Regions from separate parts of the Brevibacillus sp. SKDU10 genome, predicted to be linked through region 1. Evidence: predicted binding sites of a transcription regulator. Region 1 holds the regulator's gene; each other region holds the start of a gene.
The links. Region 1 encodes Rex, which represses fermentation and respiration genes when NADH is low (regulators of the CRP and FNR family bind a similar motif). Its sites were predicted from a motif close to TTGTGAAATATTTCACAA; they were not measured.
Positions count from the first base shown of each region.

Region 2: the regulator Rex is predicted to act here: its motif matches at 1,756-1,773, upstream of AYJ08_RS14655 (flavocytochrome c).
Region 3: the regulator Rex is predicted to act here: its motif matches at 1,685-1,702, upstream of hcp (hydroxylamine reductase).
Region 4: the regulator Rex is predicted to act here: its motif matches at 2,201-2,218, upstream of pflB (formate C-acetyltransferase).

Region 1 is NZ_LSSO01000172.1:34,933-39,154, forward strand. It holds gene AYJ08_RS15190 (hypothetical protein) at 1-590, opposite strand, end outside; gene AYJ08_RS15195 (hypothetical protein) at 724-903, shown strand; gene AYJ08_RS15200 (amidohydrolase) at 1,001-2,293, opposite strand; gene AYJ08_RS15205 (redox-sensing transcriptional repressor Rex) at 2,331-2,954, opposite strand; gene AYJ08_RS15210 (ComEC/Rec2 family competence protein) at 2,966-3,907, opposite strand; gene dinG (ATP-dependent DNA helicase DinG) at 3,987-4,222, opposite strand, start outside.
Region 2 is NZ_LSSO01000169.1:116,704-120,925, forward strand. It holds gene AYJ08_RS14650 (FAD-dependent oxidoreductase) at 86-1,414, opposite strand; gene AYJ08_RS14655 (flavocytochrome c) at 1,898-3,364, shown strand; gene AYJ08_RS14660 (FMN-binding protein) at 3,398-3,751, shown strand; gene rihC (ribonucleoside hydrolase RihC) at 4,087-4,222, shown strand, end outside.
Region 3 is NZ_LSSO01000141.1:72,660-76,881, forward strand. It holds gene AYJ08_RS09405 (malate:quinone oxidoreductase) at 1-1,406, shown strand, start outside; gene hcp (hydroxylamine reductase) at 1,767-3,062, shown strand; gene AYJ08_RS09415 (AAA family ATPase) at 3,900-4,222, opposite strand, start outside.
Region 4 is NZ_LSSO01000002.1:32,962-37,183, reverse strand. It holds gene pflB (formate C-acetyltransferase) at 1-1,973, opposite strand, end outside; gene nirD (nitrite reductase small subunit NirD) at 2,334-2,660, opposite strand; gene nirB (nitrite reductase large subunit NirB) at 2,709-4,222, opposite strand, start outside.

The DNA of each region.
Region 1 (4,222 bases):
GTTGATTGCTGCAATTGTACAAGTTCATTTTCTACAGGAAAAGATGGTCCCAACCATTCTCGTAAAAGGTCTTTGACTTTTTCTGGCTGTAGGCTAACGCTATACCCTCGCAAACCTGCTTCATCTCTTGAAACGAGTGCGACAGGCTGTAGCTGTGAAATTTGATCTTTCAAGAGTGAGGCATGCTCAGATGGTGTAAACAAGGCATAGGGCAGTACGTTCAAATCCCGTTGTTCATTATCTATGACGAGCGAAGCACCTCGATTGTTACGTTCAATTTTCACTTTTTTTCCCTGTAATGCCCCAGTTAGTTGAAAGTGATTGCCTCGATAGCTCCCTGTAAAAGGTTGATTCTGTATCTTGACTCCAAATGGAGTTGCTTTCTCTGCAAAAAGCTGGTCAATCAATTGTTTTAGATTGGTGTTATTTTGATTTTGATCCGCATTCCAGCTACTTTTATCATTCAGCTCATTCGTCCTGTCTTGTGCTACAGATAGCTTGTCTGTTGCTTGCCCCAGCAATACACCCAAACCAAATAAGCAAGCTACTATTGGCACCAACAGCCAAAGATACCGTTGCTTCACGTACATGGGTAACCCCTCCCTTACGTATCTCCTAACAATTATGAGATACAAGAAGGTTTTAGAACCACGTGGAAAACTTACTAATTATAGAGTCATGAGAAGTAGCCATACTATCAGTACACCACAAGGAGGTGAGCGTGTGAATCAAACCGACAGGAGCCTTGTCCTACCTAAACAGGGTTGGGAACAACACGATTTGTACGAATCCTGGGTAGGTCTGTCCTCACCGCTGCGTACCTTGCCACCTACCGCTACGCTCTCTGTTCGTCACTCCTCACTTACAGATTTATGGCAAACAGAGATGCAACGGACGGATTAAATTTTTTCTCTGCCTACACACCTACACTACACTGTCTCCTGCCGTATCAACCACTTGGCAGGAGCCTTTGTCATATGGATAGGCGACTTTTATGAGCTTATTGCTTTAATAATGCAAACACACGGTTCACTTCAGCGATTGCTTTTTGTTCATCCATTGTGATTAACTCTTTATCTTTCATTAAGAAATGCCCATCAACAATTGTATCTGTTACATCATAGCCATTTGCTGCATAAACGACATGGGAAATCGGATCATTTGCCGGTTGGAAATGTGCTTGGGCAGCATTTAGCATAATCATATCTGCTTTTTTCCCTACTTCTAAGGACCCTAAGCTGTCTTTTTGGAACACAGCATCTGCCGCATAACGTGTAGCCATGCGAAGCGCTTCTTCTGCCGGAACCACTTCTGGGTCATAGGAAACACCCTTATGCAGGATAGCTGCTAATTTTAGCTCTTCAAATAGATTCAAGTTGTTGTTACTTGCTGAGCTGTCAGTTGCCAAACTTACACAAACACCTTTCGCAAGCATCTCAGGTACTCTTGCTACACCACTTGCCAATTTTAAGTTACTAATTGGATTATGAGCTACTTTAACATCATATTTAGCTAATGTATCAATTTCTTCATCCGTTAAATGCACAGCATGGGCAACTAGTGTAGGGTGATTAAATACACCTAGATTTTCTAAGTGAGCAACAGGGCGTACACCGTAATCCTGAACGTTTTGTTCCACTTCTGCTTTTGATTCAGACATATGGATATGTAATGGTATGTTTAACTCGATTGCCTTCTCAAGGATTTGCTGGATGTACTCAGGAGAGCACGTATAAGGTGCATGCGGCGACATCATTGTATGGATACGACCGTTGGCTGCACCGTTCCAACGTGATGCGAAAGATGCCGCTTCTTGCAATTTCTGCTGGCGTTCTTCTTCGGAGCAGAAACCAATTACCCCACGGCATAGTACACCGCGCATCCCGGATGCTTCCACTTCCTGTGCTACTGTATCCATATGATCATACATATCTACAAAGGTAGTTGTACCGGTACGAATCATCTCGATAATGGAAATAGCTGTACCCCATTTCACATGCTCCGCTGTAAATTGACCTTCCATTGGCCACATTTTTTCTTCCAGCCATTGTTTTAAAGGTAGGTCATCCGCAAAGCCGCGCAGTAGAGACATGCCTACGTGACCATGTGTATTAATTAATCCTGGCATAAGATATTTATTAGTTCCATCAATGATTTCGTCATATGCTGATAAATCCTCAGGCGTTTTACCTACATATGTAATTTTTCCCCCATCAAAGCCAACCGCTCCATTATGAATAACCTCATTTTGTTCGTTAACAGTGATTACGGTTGCGTTGGTAATGATTTTCATCAACGTAGACACTCTCCCTTTATCTGTTAGTTATTACTTAGTTTAAATAATACGCTAAGCTTTGCAAGCTGGAAGTCAAATCGTTATGATCAATTTTTACTTCTTTTTCGGTGCGAATGGTTGTTGGGGCAAAATTGAGGATCGCTTCTATTCCAGCTTCGATCAGTTTATTTGCCACTTCCTGTGCGGCGGAGGCTGGCGTTGTAATTATCGCCATCCGAATTTGCTTTTCCTTGATGATATCTTCCATTTTATCAATCGATTCAATGACCAATCCACCTAAATCCTTACCTATTTTTTGCGGGTCGGCATCAAAAATGGAAACAATTTTCATGTTATCTTTTAAATACACATTGTAATTGGAAATCGCTTGACCTAGATTACCGGCCCCCACCAACGCTACATGGATCACTTGGTCCAATTTCAAGATATGACGAATCTTTTCAATCAAGTAATCTACGTCATAGCCAATGCCTTTTTTACCAAAGTCACCAAATGCAGACAGGTCCTTTCGAATTTGGGCTGGATTAATATCCATTGTTTTGCCCATCTGTTGGGAAGACACCGTTTTTACCTGTAGTTCCTGTAGATTTGTTAAATATCGCAAATAGATCGGCAGACGGCGAACGACCGCTTCAGAAATTTTTGGTACTTTCCCCATAAATTGCACTCCTAACTTCGTTGTCTATCACGTGTAGAGGTCTTGACTGCCTTTAAAACCTTGTAATCTTGTCCGTTAGAGAGAATGGTAATTGACCCATCCCGGCTAGTCACATACGTATCTGCCCATGATTCCTCCAAACGCTCCACCACCTCACGCATGGAGTCTTTCCATTGCTCACGCACAATACCGGTCTGCACAACAGCAATCTGGGGATCAACCTTAGTTAAGAAGGATTGAATAGAAGCCTGATTGCTACCTTGTGCCCCAACCTTTAAGATTTCAGCCGGCAGTAAAGAAGGGTATTTCGCAAGCAAACGCTCCTCTGCTTTTTCATTGATGGCACTGGTGAACAAAAATTGGAGCTCTCCTTGGGTCAGACAAAACACAAGCGAATTATCCTGCGGTGATAAAAACAGGTTCTCGCTAGGATGTAAAAATGTGATCACCACATCTTTCCCATCCAGTAATTGATCCTTTTCCTTTACATACACAACTTGCTTTTCCCTAGATATATGGATATTACTGTGAATTGCGAAGGCTGTCAATTTCGGCATGTAAATCTTATCAAATTGAATTTTCTCCGCAAGCTTATCATAGCCACCGATATGAGTAGGTAAATCGTTTGTCAATAACAGGTAATCTACTTTTGTAACATGGCGCTCAAGTAGCAAGGAAACCAATTTTTCCGTATCTTTTTCGCTCCCTGTATCAATTAGCATCGTTTTACCAGAAGGGAAGCGAATGAGCGTACTTTCTCCTTCTGGTAAAGAGAAAAAAGTAGTGGTAAGCCCAACAAAATCTTCCTCCTGTTCAACAGCATCGGGGTCCTCAATATGCTGTAGCTGATGTGCTATCGCAATGGACCGGCTTGCTTCAACGGTTTGGGATAATGCAAAGATCATCATGCCTATACAAATAACTAGAAATAGGTTATGTCGCTTTGTAGTCATGGATCTGCTTCCCTCCTACCTTATGGCTTGGGTAAAATTCATACAATCATTTTAGATTTATTTTTCCTAGGAAATGATTTTATCGTAAAAAAGGAGCTATTCGCTCACGTAATGTAGTCCATGGACCAGTCTCTACCTGATAAGGCGGCAAAGATTGCAAAAACATACGACCATATTTAGATTCAATTATGCGTGTATCAAATACAATTACAACACCGCTGTCTGTCTGTTGACGTATTAATCGGCCCACTCCCTGCTTAAAACGAATAACTGCATGGGGCAAGGAAAGCGTCATAAAAGGATTCTTTTTCTCGG
Region 2 (4,222 bases), on a different contig from region 1:
AGAGCGTTAGCTAGGCTGACGCTCTTTTTGCTGATCACCTATTGATTTGCCAAATAGGCGTACCAAGCTGTTGAATCTATTGTTTCTACATTGCTTGCAAGCCAGCCTGATTTAAGAAGTTCCAAGGCTTGTTGTAATGCGGTTGGAAGAAGAAATCGACAAAGGCAAGCTGATCGATTGTCATATGATTTTGGATGCAGACAGATAAGGTATTCATGGATTGCGTTAAATCAGCCTTGGACATGATTTGGGCTCCGACAATGCGGCGAGAAGTCTCTTCAAAGACTACTTTTAATAAGACCTTTTCATGCTCTGGCATGAATTCTGGTCGATAGCTGTCTTCGATTGTGACAGTTTTCACATTGATAGCTAAGTCTGAAGCTGCCCCTTCTGTTACTCCAGTAGAAGCGATGTTATAATCATAAATTTTAATCCCGGATGTTCCTTGTGTGCCCATATAAGCCATGGTAGGAGTCACTAGATTCTTAGCAACTAGTGTACCCATACGCACAGCATTAGTGGCGAGGGGAATATAGGTGTGTTGCCCGGTAGGATTGTAGCGAATCGCACAACTGTCTCCAGCAGCATACACATCCGTTTTGCTAGTTTGCATGTATTCATTTACGATAATGGCTCCGTTACTTAACATATCGACTTGTCCTGCAAGCAAGCCTGTATTTGGACGAAAGCCAATGCATAGAATCACCAAGTCAGCCTCGTATTCGCCTTTTGTGGTGATGACCTTTGTCACTTGACCGTCCATGCCTTCAAATTTCGTAACAGTTTGGCCTAGAGCAAGTGTAACACCATGATCCTGTAATTTTTTTTCAGTAACGTGAGTAAATTCTTCATCAAGGTAACGGTTTAGAATCCGATCAGCACTATCAATGAGCGTCACCTGCTTGCCATTCATTTCAAAGGCCTCGACTAATTCAATCCCAATGTATCCAGCCCCAACGACCACCACATTTTTAGCTGTTTTTGCCTTTTCAATAATGGTATTGGAGTGGTTAAAATTCTTGGACAGTACGATATTGTCTAGCTCAATTCCTGCTAAGTTAGGCATGATTGGCCAAGAACCAGTAGTAACGATTAATTTATCATAGGAATCTATGATCTCTTCATTTGTATTTAAATTGCGAACGACCAATGTTTTGTGATCTGTATCAATTGAGATAACATCGTGGCGCATATTCGTAACCACGCCAAGCTCAGCTAATTTCTCTGGGGAAGAGTAGAACAAGCCTTGCGGGTCTTTCACTACACCACCTACATACAAGGCAATACCGCAAGAAAGAAAAGAGATATTATCATTTCGTTCATAAACGGTAATGTGAGCATCTGGATATAACTTAGCAGCAGTAACAATAGCGGCAGTTCCGGCATGTGTGCATCCAATAACAGCAATTCTCATAGCTAGTCCTCCAAGCAGTTAGGATTTATGTGCAAGTCTGTTATTTCTCTTTTGTACGATAAACACTGTTGTAATAGTGTTTATGCTGTTTATTATAGGAGCGTATTAGTCAAGATGACAGTGAACGTTTTGTGAATGTTATCACATTCACAACCGTTGCTTTTTTACACTACGCCCGATCTGCTACAAACAGGGTAAGAACCGCATACATACGAGAATAAAAGCAGGTAAAGTTATTTTGAATCCAGATGAGGCGCTTGTCTGATTATTACAGAAAATACCTTACATTTGAAAAAAACGAGGAAAGAAGGACGCAGGGATGGTCATCACAAAAAAATATAGTGTGAAATTATTCACATACATTAGAACATCTACTGTTTATACTACCATCGAAGGATAACGTTATTGCTTTCATATAAAAAAGAGAAGAAAAAGGTACTGAATATCCATTTATCAAGTGGTAGAAAAAAGGGAGGATTCAACATGAAGAAATGGATGTCTCTTATGATGGCTGCATTTTTGGCAGTTCCTGTGCTGTCTGGATGCGGGAGTTCAACGACTCCGGGTGCAACGGAAGGCAAGACTACAACCGAGACAGCTACTCCTCAGGATGAAAGTACGGATATCGTAGTAATTGGTGCAGGCGGTGCAGGTCTATCAGCCGCGGTAGAAGCCACAAATGCTGGTGCCAAGGTAATCGTACTGGAAAAAATGCCGATGGTCGGAGGCAACACAACTCGCGCTACTGGCGGTTTAAATGCAGCGGGAACGGAAGCACAAAAGAAAAAAGGAATTGAAGACAGCCAAGAGCTGTTTTACCAAGATACAATGAAGGGCGGACACAATAAGAATAACCCTGAGCTGGTAAAAATTCTGACTACGCAAGCGAAAGATTCTGTGGTTTGGCTAGAATCAATGGGTGCTGATTTATCTGACGTTGGTCGTGCGGGTGGAGCAAGTGTAAGCCGTATTCATCGTCCGACTGGCGGAGCGGCTGTAGGCTCTAATGTTATATCTACTTTAAAGAATAAAGTAAAAGAACAAAATGTTGATGTCCGTGTAAAAAATAAAGCGGTCGCAATTATCAAAGATCAACAGGGCAATATTGTTGGTGTAAAAGCCGAGAATAAAGATGGTAAGGCTTACACGATTAATGCAAAGGCGGTCATTTTAGCTACAGGCGGTTTTTCAGCTAATCAGGAGATGGTTATTTCTTATAAACCAGAGCTAAAAGGCTTTGCGACAACGAATCATCCAGGAGCATTGGGTGAAGGGATTACGTTAGGAGAAAGCGTTGGTGCCAATTTAGTTGATATGGCTGAAATTCAAACACACCCAACGGTTGTTCCTGAAAAAGGTGTGATGGTAACAGAAGCTGTTCGCGGAAATGGAGCTATCCTAATCAATAAAGACGGTAAACGTTTCATCAATGAGCTATTAACTCGTGACGTAGTGTCTAAAGGTATTTTGGATCAAAAAGATGGTGTTGCTTACCTGTTCTTTGATGACGGATTAAGAAAAGGTCTAAAAGCGGTAGAAGAGTACTTCAACATGCAGCTAGTAACAGAAGCTGATTCTGTCGAAGAACTGGCTGATAAGATCGGTGTAGATAAAGACGCTATGACGAAAAGTGTAAAAACATATAATGATGCGGTAGCAGCGAAACAAGATAAGGAATTTAAGCGTGATGACCTACCTCTTCAGTTAAACCAAGGAAAGGTTTATGCCATTCAAGTAACTCCTGCGGTTCATCACACTATGGGTGGCCTACAAATCAATACCAATGCAGAAGTCATGAATAAAGAAGGCCAAGTCATCAAAGGTCTTTATGCAGCCGGAGAAGTTACAGGCGGCGTACATGGCGGTAACCGCCTAGGTGGTAATGCCATGGCTGATATCGTAACATTTGGTCGCATTGCAGGACAAAATGCAGCAAAGGCCGCGAAGTAATCTTGAAAGCAAGAAATTGAGGAGAGAATGATTATGAAAAAACTATTTTATCTAGTAGCTATGCTAGCGATGGCGGCGATGGTGCTGGTTGGTTGTGGAGCGACTGATACCGGTAAATTTAAGGACGGCGCATATGAAGGTGTGGCTCGCGGTGCTAGTAGCGATATCAAAGTGTCTGTAGAAGTGAAGGCAGGCAAAATCGACGGCATTAAGATCCTAGAGCATGAAGAAACCCAAAATCTGATTGAAGCTGTTATGGAGAACACGATCCCCGAGATCATTGAAAAACAAGGAACAGAGGGTGTAGAGGCTATCTCTGGTGCATCTAAATCTAGTAGTGCTGTAAAAGAGGCTGTTAATCAAGCCTTGGAAAAAGCGAAAAAGTAAAATAGAAAGACAAAAGATAAGAGAAGGATTAGACCAGTAGCAGTAGCCGGTATGAACTAGTGAGTTATCAGATCAGCACGATTGACCTTATCTGTTCGGAGCATTATTACATTTCGTTACTCAAATAAGAGTTTTTTTGGAGTAAAACTCTTACGAAGAATATAGAAGTATGTAAGGCCGTTCCTGTAGGGAGCGGCTTTTCTTTATGAAAATACAACTCTCGCAGTGCTGGTCTAGTCGTATCTAGTTTTCCCTTGTAATTGACGAACTAGCTAGCCCATCCTTACAATAAGATGGGTAAACGGTTACATAATGGATAAGAAAGGACGATCGAGATGGAACCAATACACCACATTATCATTGATACCGATCCGGGAATAGACGATGCAGTGGCAATTGCAGCAGCTCTATTTCATGATCAGATAGATGTGAAATTAATCACCACAGTTGCTGGCAATGTGTCATGCGATA
Region 3 (4,222 bases), on a different contig from region 1:
GGGAAATCAAAGTGTTTGAAAAACTCGCAAACGCAGGAGAAGAAAGCTCTAACGAATGGAATAATGCGGGTACAGGTCATTCCGCACTGTGCGAGCTTAACTATACATCCGAAAAATCTGACGGATCTGTAGATATTAAAAAAGCGATAAAAATTAATGAACAGTTTCAGCTTTCCAGACAGTTTTGGTCCTACCTTGTAGAAAGCAATCTGATTCGTAATCCACAGGACTTTATCATGCCAATACCTCATATGAGTTTGGTTCAAGGGGAAACAAATGTAACATTTTTGAAAAAACGTTTTGAAGCGCTTTCAAAAAATCCATTGTTCCAAGGGATGGAATTTTCCGATGATCCTGAAAAGCTGAAGGAATGGATTCCGCTTATCATAGAAGGCCGTACATCAAATGAACCGATAGCGGCAACCAAAATCGACTCTGGAACAGATGTCAACTTTGGTGCCTTAACACGTATGCTGTTTGACCACTTACAGAGTAAAAATGTCGAGATTAACTACAAGCATAGCGTTAAGGATATTAAGCGTACTAGCGACGGCTTGTGGGAAGTCAAAGTGCATGATATCAATAGCGGTAAAATCCAACACCATACGGCAAAATTCGTCTTTATCGGCGGTGGCGGCGGAAGTCTGCCTTTACTCCAAAAAACCGGTATTCCCGAGTCAAAACATATTGGAGGATTCCCGGTAAGCGGACTATTTATGGTATGTAACAATCCGGAGGTTGTAGAGAAGCACCACGCTAAAGTATACGGTAAAGCTAAGGTTGGGGCTCCTCCAATGTCTGTTCCGCACCTTGATACAAGATATATCGACAACAAAAAAACATTGCTGTTTGGACCGTTTGCCGGCTTCTCACCAAAATTCCTAAAAACGGGTTCCAATTTTGATTTGATAGGTTCCGTAAAACCGAATAATGTCCTCACTATGTTGGCGGCGGGCGTAAAAGAGATGTCATTGACAAAATACCTGATCCAGCAGGTTATGTTATCGAATGAAAAGCGCATGGAAGACTTGCGCGAGTTTATCCCGAACGCTAAAAGCGAGGATTGGTATATCGTGGTAGCAGGCCAACGTGTGCAAGTTATCAAAGATACTGAGGCTGGCGGTAAAGGAACACTTCAATTTGGTACGGAAGTGGTTAGTGCCGCTGACGGCTCGATAGCTGCATTGCTAGGCGCTTCTCCGGGTGCTTCTACTTGCGTTCACGTTATGCTGGAGGTATTAGAAAAATGCTTCCCGCAACATATGAAAGATTGGGAATCGAAAATTAAAGAAATGATTCCTTCTTATGGCGTGTCACTAGTGGAAAACCCAGAGTTTTTCCAAGAGATTCTTGCTTCAACAGCGCAGACGCTTGGTCTAAGTGAAAAAGAACCAGCCTATAGCTAATTCTTTGGATGTAGAAACAAAGATATGTAATGAAAAAGTGTAGCAACATTTTTCATTAATGGATAATTGCTTCTATGATGAAGAGACTGAACAGCGATATTGGAAAAACAGGGAGAAAATAAAAAGCTACGTAAATAATAGGTATTATTGGCAAGAAAAAAAGAACTTTTGATCTATCTTTGGATCGAAGGTTCTTTTTTCATACCTCAACAGTGAGAGAGGCTGCGGAGAGCTTTGTAAATTTTTTTCACTCGCTTGTCACCGATTCTCCACCCTTTTTGTGAGCCGCATCACATCGAATAGGATGGCTGATTTTTATAATCAACTCATAAAGAGTAGAAGAGAAAAGGAGAGATCGTGATGTTCTGTTACCAATGCGAACAAACCCCGAGCGGTGGGTGTAAGGTGATCGGTGTCTGTGGGAAAACAGAGGAATTGGCTAGCATTCAAGACACGATCGTTTTTGCGTTAAAAGGGATTGCAGCGTATGCAACTCATGCCCGCCAACTGGGTTATATCGACTCTGAAGTGGATGGCATCACTCAGGAAGCGCTATATTTTACTTTGACTAACGTTAACTTTAATCTGGATGAGCATCTAAAAATGGCGATGAAGGTAGGTCAGGCCGCGATCAAGGTGATGGAGCTACTGGACAAAGCACATACCGAGCACTTCGGCATTCCGCAGCCTGTGACCGTATCACAAAATAAAATCGAAGGCAAATGCATTGTGGTTACTGGACATAATCTATTTGCACTAGAGGAATTGCTGAAACAGACAGAGGGAAAGGGCATAAACATCTTCACTCATTCCGAGATGCTGCCTGCTCACGGATATCCTGCCTTGAAAAAGTACCCGCATTTAAAAGGAAACATCGGCAAAGCATGGTTCGACCAACGACGGCTGTTTGAGGAGTTTCCAGGAGCGATTCTTGCGACTACAAACTGCGTGATGCCGATAAAAGGCAGTTACGCTGACCGGTTTTACTCCTACGATGTCGCTGGGTTGGAGGGAGTGACTAAGATTGAAAACGACGATTTTGCTCCACTGATCGAAAAAGCACTCTCCCTGCCAGAAGCAAATATCGAATCAGAGCTCACTCTAACTACTGGATACCATCATGAAACGGTATTAGGGCTTGCACCAGAGATTATTGATGCTGTGAAAGCAGGCAAGATCAAACGCTTCTTCGTAATCGCAGGGTGTGACGCACCGGGGAAAGGCGGCGAGTACTACCGGGAATTGGCGACTTCTTTACCAAAAGAAACAGTTATTCTTACCACGTCCTGTGGAAAGTTCCGTTTTAATGATGTGGACTATGGAACAGTGCCAGGAACCGATATTCCTCGCTACATTGATTTAGGGCAGTGCAATAACTCTGTATCTACAATTAAGATTGCAGCTGCTCTGGCAGACGCATTTGGCTGCGAGGTCAACGATTTGCCGGTTAGTATTGTGCTTTCCTGGTTTGAACAAAAAGCAGTGGCTATCCTGCTCGGGTTGTTCAGCTTGGGAATCAAGGATATTCGAATTGGTCCAAAGCTGCCTGAATTTATTCAACCAGGCGTGCTAACCGTTTTGCAGGATTTGTTTAATGTTAAACTGATCGGACATGCGCAGGAGGACATGAAACAAATGATGGGGATGACTCAATAAAAAAGCTTTTCTATACCTGCAAAGACAGTCTGAAGCTTGCTTTAGTTAGCTTTGGACTGTCTTTTTTTATTAAAAATCTGACTTTCCCGTTTGTAAGAAGTTGAATAGTCTACAACTTGAAGAAAAAATTGAGTCATAATTTTAAAAGTGATAGGAATGAATTTTTAAATAAAACAATAAGGGTTTGGAGATGATAGAGTATTTAGAGAGGAAAAAACATTTTTTTGAAGTATTGATCTTGGAATTTACATGAATATGACTTAGAAGTTTTTATGAAGTAAATAGAATTAAGAATAAAGGTGTTGTAAAAAGGATTGATTATTGCTTGGTTGAACAAATTACTGAGTCAAGAAAAATAAGAATTTATATGAATTTATAGAGAAATCACTTGGCATATATGATATATAGAAAGACCAAGCTAAATGTAGTATTAGTAACAATAACGGTTTAAGCCTATTCATATCTCTATTTTATATTAAGGTAAGTTAGTATAGTTATTATAAAATTTCGCAGTTATGACTATTAAGTGGAGCATTATCTTATGTGAGGGTGAAAAACTTTGTAAATAAAACAAGATCACTCTCTCTAGGGAGAAAGTGATCTTGTAAAATACAGTTTAAGGGATTTTCTCCATAATCAAGAGACGGTAGAATAACAGTGCTATAAAGATAAAAAAATCAGATTTTAACTGGGTTCTTTTTTGATAAGATTATTGTTTACTAAATATTTTTTGAAAGTTAAAGATAAAATTATTTGTTTGAAGTAAATATAGAAGACTCATACAAAATGTAAGTATAAAATAGCATTAATATTAAAGGCCAAAGAAATAATGTCGAATTAGATATCATGTACTAAATAAAATTTTCTTAGGTGGTTTAACGAGATATTAAATTGATAAATGAATTCTTCTAAATCATCAGGATTATCGTTCATCCAATACTTTACAATTTCGGTTTTCTCGAATATCGTCTTAAACTCATTGAACCAATTTTTATAGTGTTCTCTTATTTTTTTATCATTTGATCCGTTTAATCGATCCTCTATGTTTTTTAATAAATTATCTCTTACCAATTGTGTATGAAGTATTTCCTGATTATTTGTCCAGAAGGAATGGTCTGGTTCATTAACTAGTTGTTCAAGGTATAAGTGTATAATTCTTT
Region 4 (4,222 bases), on a different contig from region 1:
CTATGCTCATACGGAAGTTTAGCTACGGAAGACAAGGATGCCAAAGCACCTTTTTTATCGCGTCCATGCATTGGGTTCGCACCCGGTGCAAATGGTTCACCAGCTTGACGTCCATCTGGAGTCGTACCTGTCTTTTTACCATAAACTACGTTGGAGGTGATTGTGAGTACTGACATTGTTGGCAATGCATTACGGTAGGCTTTATGCTTACGAATTTTGTTCATGAAGCGCTCCATGATATCAATTGCGATGGAGTCAACACGATCATCGTTATTACCATATTGAGGATATTCGCCTTCTGCTTCGAAATCGACCGCAATACCTTGTTCATTACGAATCGGTTTTACTTTCGCATACTTGATAGCAGATAAGGAGTCTGCTACTACGGATAAACCAGCGATACCGCAAGCCATCGTGCGGAGGATTTCACGATCGTGCAATGCCATTTCAATACGCTCATAAGAGTATTTATCATGCATGTAATGAATTACGTTTAATGTATTCATGTATAGCTTCGCGAGCCACTCCATAACATTGTCGAACTTCGCCATGACTTCATCAAAATCAAGCACTTCGGAAGTAATAGGAGCGAATTGAGGTCCTACCTGTACGCCTGATTTCTCATCCACACCACCATTAATTGTATAAAGCAGTGCTTTCGCAAGGTTAGCACGTGCGCCAAAGAATTGCATTTGCTTACCAATTCTCATTGCGGATACGCAGCATGCGATACCATAATCGTCACCAAAGTATGGACGCATCAAATCGTCGTTTTCGTATTGGATAGAGCTTGTTTCAATGGATACTTTTGAGCAGAACTTTTTGAAGTTCTCAGGAAGATCTTTAGACCAAAGAACAGTCAAGTTTGGCTCTGGAGCCGGACCAAGATTATAAAGTGTATGCAAGAAACGGAAAGAGTTTTTCGTTGTACGAGTTTTGCCACTTAACGACATCCCAGCGATGGATTCAGTTACCCAGGTTGGATCGCCGGAGAATAACTCATTGTAATCAGGAGTACGCAGGAATTTAACAATGCGCAGCTTCATGACGAAATGATCAACTAATTCCTGTGCCGCTTCTTCTGTCAATGTACCCTCAGCAAGATCACGCTCAATGTAAGCATCTAAGAATGAGGACACACGTCCTAAGCTCATTGCGGCTCCATTTTGTTCTTTAATAGCAGCTAGGTAGGCAAAGTATAGCCATTGGAATGCCTCATGTGCGTTCTTAGCAGGCACAGAGATATCAAAGCCATGTTCTTTTGCCATCAATTTTAGTTCTTGAAGGGAGCGAATTTGTTCGGAGATTTCTTCCCGTAAACGAATAACATCTTCTGTTAAAGCATCTACTTCTAATTGTTGGAGGTCGCCTTTTTTCTCAGCGATTAGGCGATCAACACCATATAAAGCTACGCGACGGTAGTCACCAATGATGCGGCCGCGACCGTAAGCATCTGGAAGACCTGTGATAATACCTGCACGACGAGCCTTTTTCATTTCTTCTGTATAGGCATCGAATACACCTTGGTTATGTGTTTTGCGAATATCGGTAAACAACTGAATGATTGATTCCGGCACTTCAAAGCCGTACGCTTTGCAAGCATCAATCATCATGCGGATTCCACCGAAAGGCTGAAGCGAGCGCTTGAATGGTTCGTCTGTTTGTAAGCCTACAACCTTTTCTTTATCCTTATCCAAATAACCTGGTTTATGGGATGTAATAGTAGAAGGAGTGTTAACATCTACATCAAGAACCCCACCATTTTCACGTTCTTTTTTTGTTAAGTCAGAGATGATGTCCCATAGTGCTTTTGTATTAGCAGTAGCACCAGCCAAAAATTTATCATCGCCATGGTAAGGAGTGATGTTTTCTTCAATGAAGTCACGAGTATCAATCGTTTTCATCCATTTCCCTGGCTTAAAGCCTCTCCATGCGTGTTCAAATGTTTGCAGGTCTTTCTCTTGAATCGCCATCTTACATACCTCCTCAAGTATTGGCTCGTTGTTCTGTACTCGGCAGCACAACTCTTTACATGAGGTGTCTCTGCCTGTAACGAAGGCCATCTATATGATTAAAAAGCTATTGAAGGATTTATTTCGTAAAAGAGCTTGTTTCGATTCTGAACAACTGCTCTTTACAGTTTCATCATACAAGAGAGATTGCGCCTCGGTGTGTGAAAAAGATCACATATACACCCATTTTGTGATATGGTTCACAAATTTGTTTCATTTCATTTATAAAACTGTTTTAACACTAAAAACCGTTGATATATAACACATTTTGGATCCTAAAAAAAGAAAAATGATACAGGTTATATACCTGTATCACTCATTTTACCTGCACTCCATATGAATCGAAACAATATCATCTATTACCTGTAATGGATAGGTTTTGACCTGGCCTGTGTCAGGCGCCTGAACCTGACCGCTCTCTAAGCAAATCTTCCAATCATAGAGAGGATCGTAGACATATTTGCCAGAAACGATCCCTTCTGATAAAGGTCCTCCTCGATACGGACTTTTATCCTCAAGCGCATACATACTCCCATCCGACAATCGAAAGACGCAGACTTGCTCCTCTCCGATCTGTACCACTCTCCCCAGTTGAACAGGGAACTCTTCCACTCGTCCAATCGTTATTGTTTTAGTGAAATCTCCCATGCTGTTTTCCCCCTTTTTTCATGACATTGGTCCATTATCATTTCTGTACTATGACAGGCTTTCCACCTTAATTGGTTCAAACAACTTTGTTCTGGTTTCTTGATCCTGTAGTACTTTTTGCCACGGGTCTTGGACTTGGGCAAGCGCTAATTCGATACGAGCAAATAGCTGCTGACGATTCTCTACATCCTCGACCACATTTTTATGGATCATTTCTAATCCCATTCGCTCGACCCATTCAGAAGTACGTTCTAAATACTTGCCTGTTTCACGATAGTATTGGATGACTGCTCCGCAAATCTCAATTAATTCCTCATCGTTTTTTACTTTGCACAATAAATCAGCAACACGTGCTTTAATACCGCCATTACCGCCAACATAGATTTCCCATCCGCCATCGTTACCGACAATCCCGATATCCTTTGTGCAGGACTCGGCACAGTTACGCGGACAACCGTTTACCGCCATTTTAAATTTAGCCGGCATATCGAGACGCTCGAATTTTTTCTCCAAAGCAATACCCATCCCAATCGAATCAACAGTCCCAAATCGACAGAAACGAGAACCAACGCAGGTTTTCACTGTGCGCAAGGCTTTGGCATAAGCATAACCAGACGGCATATCAAGCTCTGCCCAGACTTTTGGTAAATCCTCCTTCTGTACACCCACCAGGTCGATTCGCTGTCCACCTGTCATTTTGACCATTTTCACATCATATTTCACAGCAACATCAGCAATCTTTTTCAAATCCTCCGCTGTCGTTACCCCGCCGTACATACGTGGTACTACCGTATAAGTACCGTCTTTATTAATGTTAGCGTTTAAACGTTCATTCACAAAGCGAGAAGCTTTTTCGTCCTGATACGTTGTCGGATGAATCATCCCTAAGTAATAGTTCAATGCAGGACGGCATTTGGAGCAGCCTTCTGGATTTTTCCATGCTAATACATGCATTACTTCTTTAATCGTAGTAAGACCCATCTCTTGTATCTGAGCTACGATTTCATCACGGCTTAACGTAGTACATCCACAGATTCCCTGTTTATTCGCATTGATATCAAATTGATCTCCCAGCACATATTGCAACACTTGTTCCACCATTGGCTTACATCCCCCGCAGGACCGTGCTGCACCTGTGCAGGCTTTTATTTCATCTACAGTTGAGCAGCCTTGTTCCTTTATCGCTGTCACGATACTGCCTTTTGTGACACCGTTACAGCCGCAGATGATCTCTTCATCAGACATCTCGGCTACTAAAGCTGCTTGATTTCCTCCACCACAACAAGCGCCTCCGCCCATTATGGAAGCGTACACCTCGTCCGTCATTTCTGTCTGGGTGTTGACCAGCTTTTGTAAGCGAGCAGACTCACTAACATCGCCGAATAGGATCCCCCCGACAATTTTGTTGTCTCGAATCAGAATTTTCTTATAGATTTTCTTCCAATCATCCTGCATACGTACGATGGTCATATCCGCTTGATCCTGAAATTCACCTGCTGAAAATACATCAACTCCAGAAATTTTTAATTTAGTAGATACAACGGAGCCTTCATAGCCCTTCG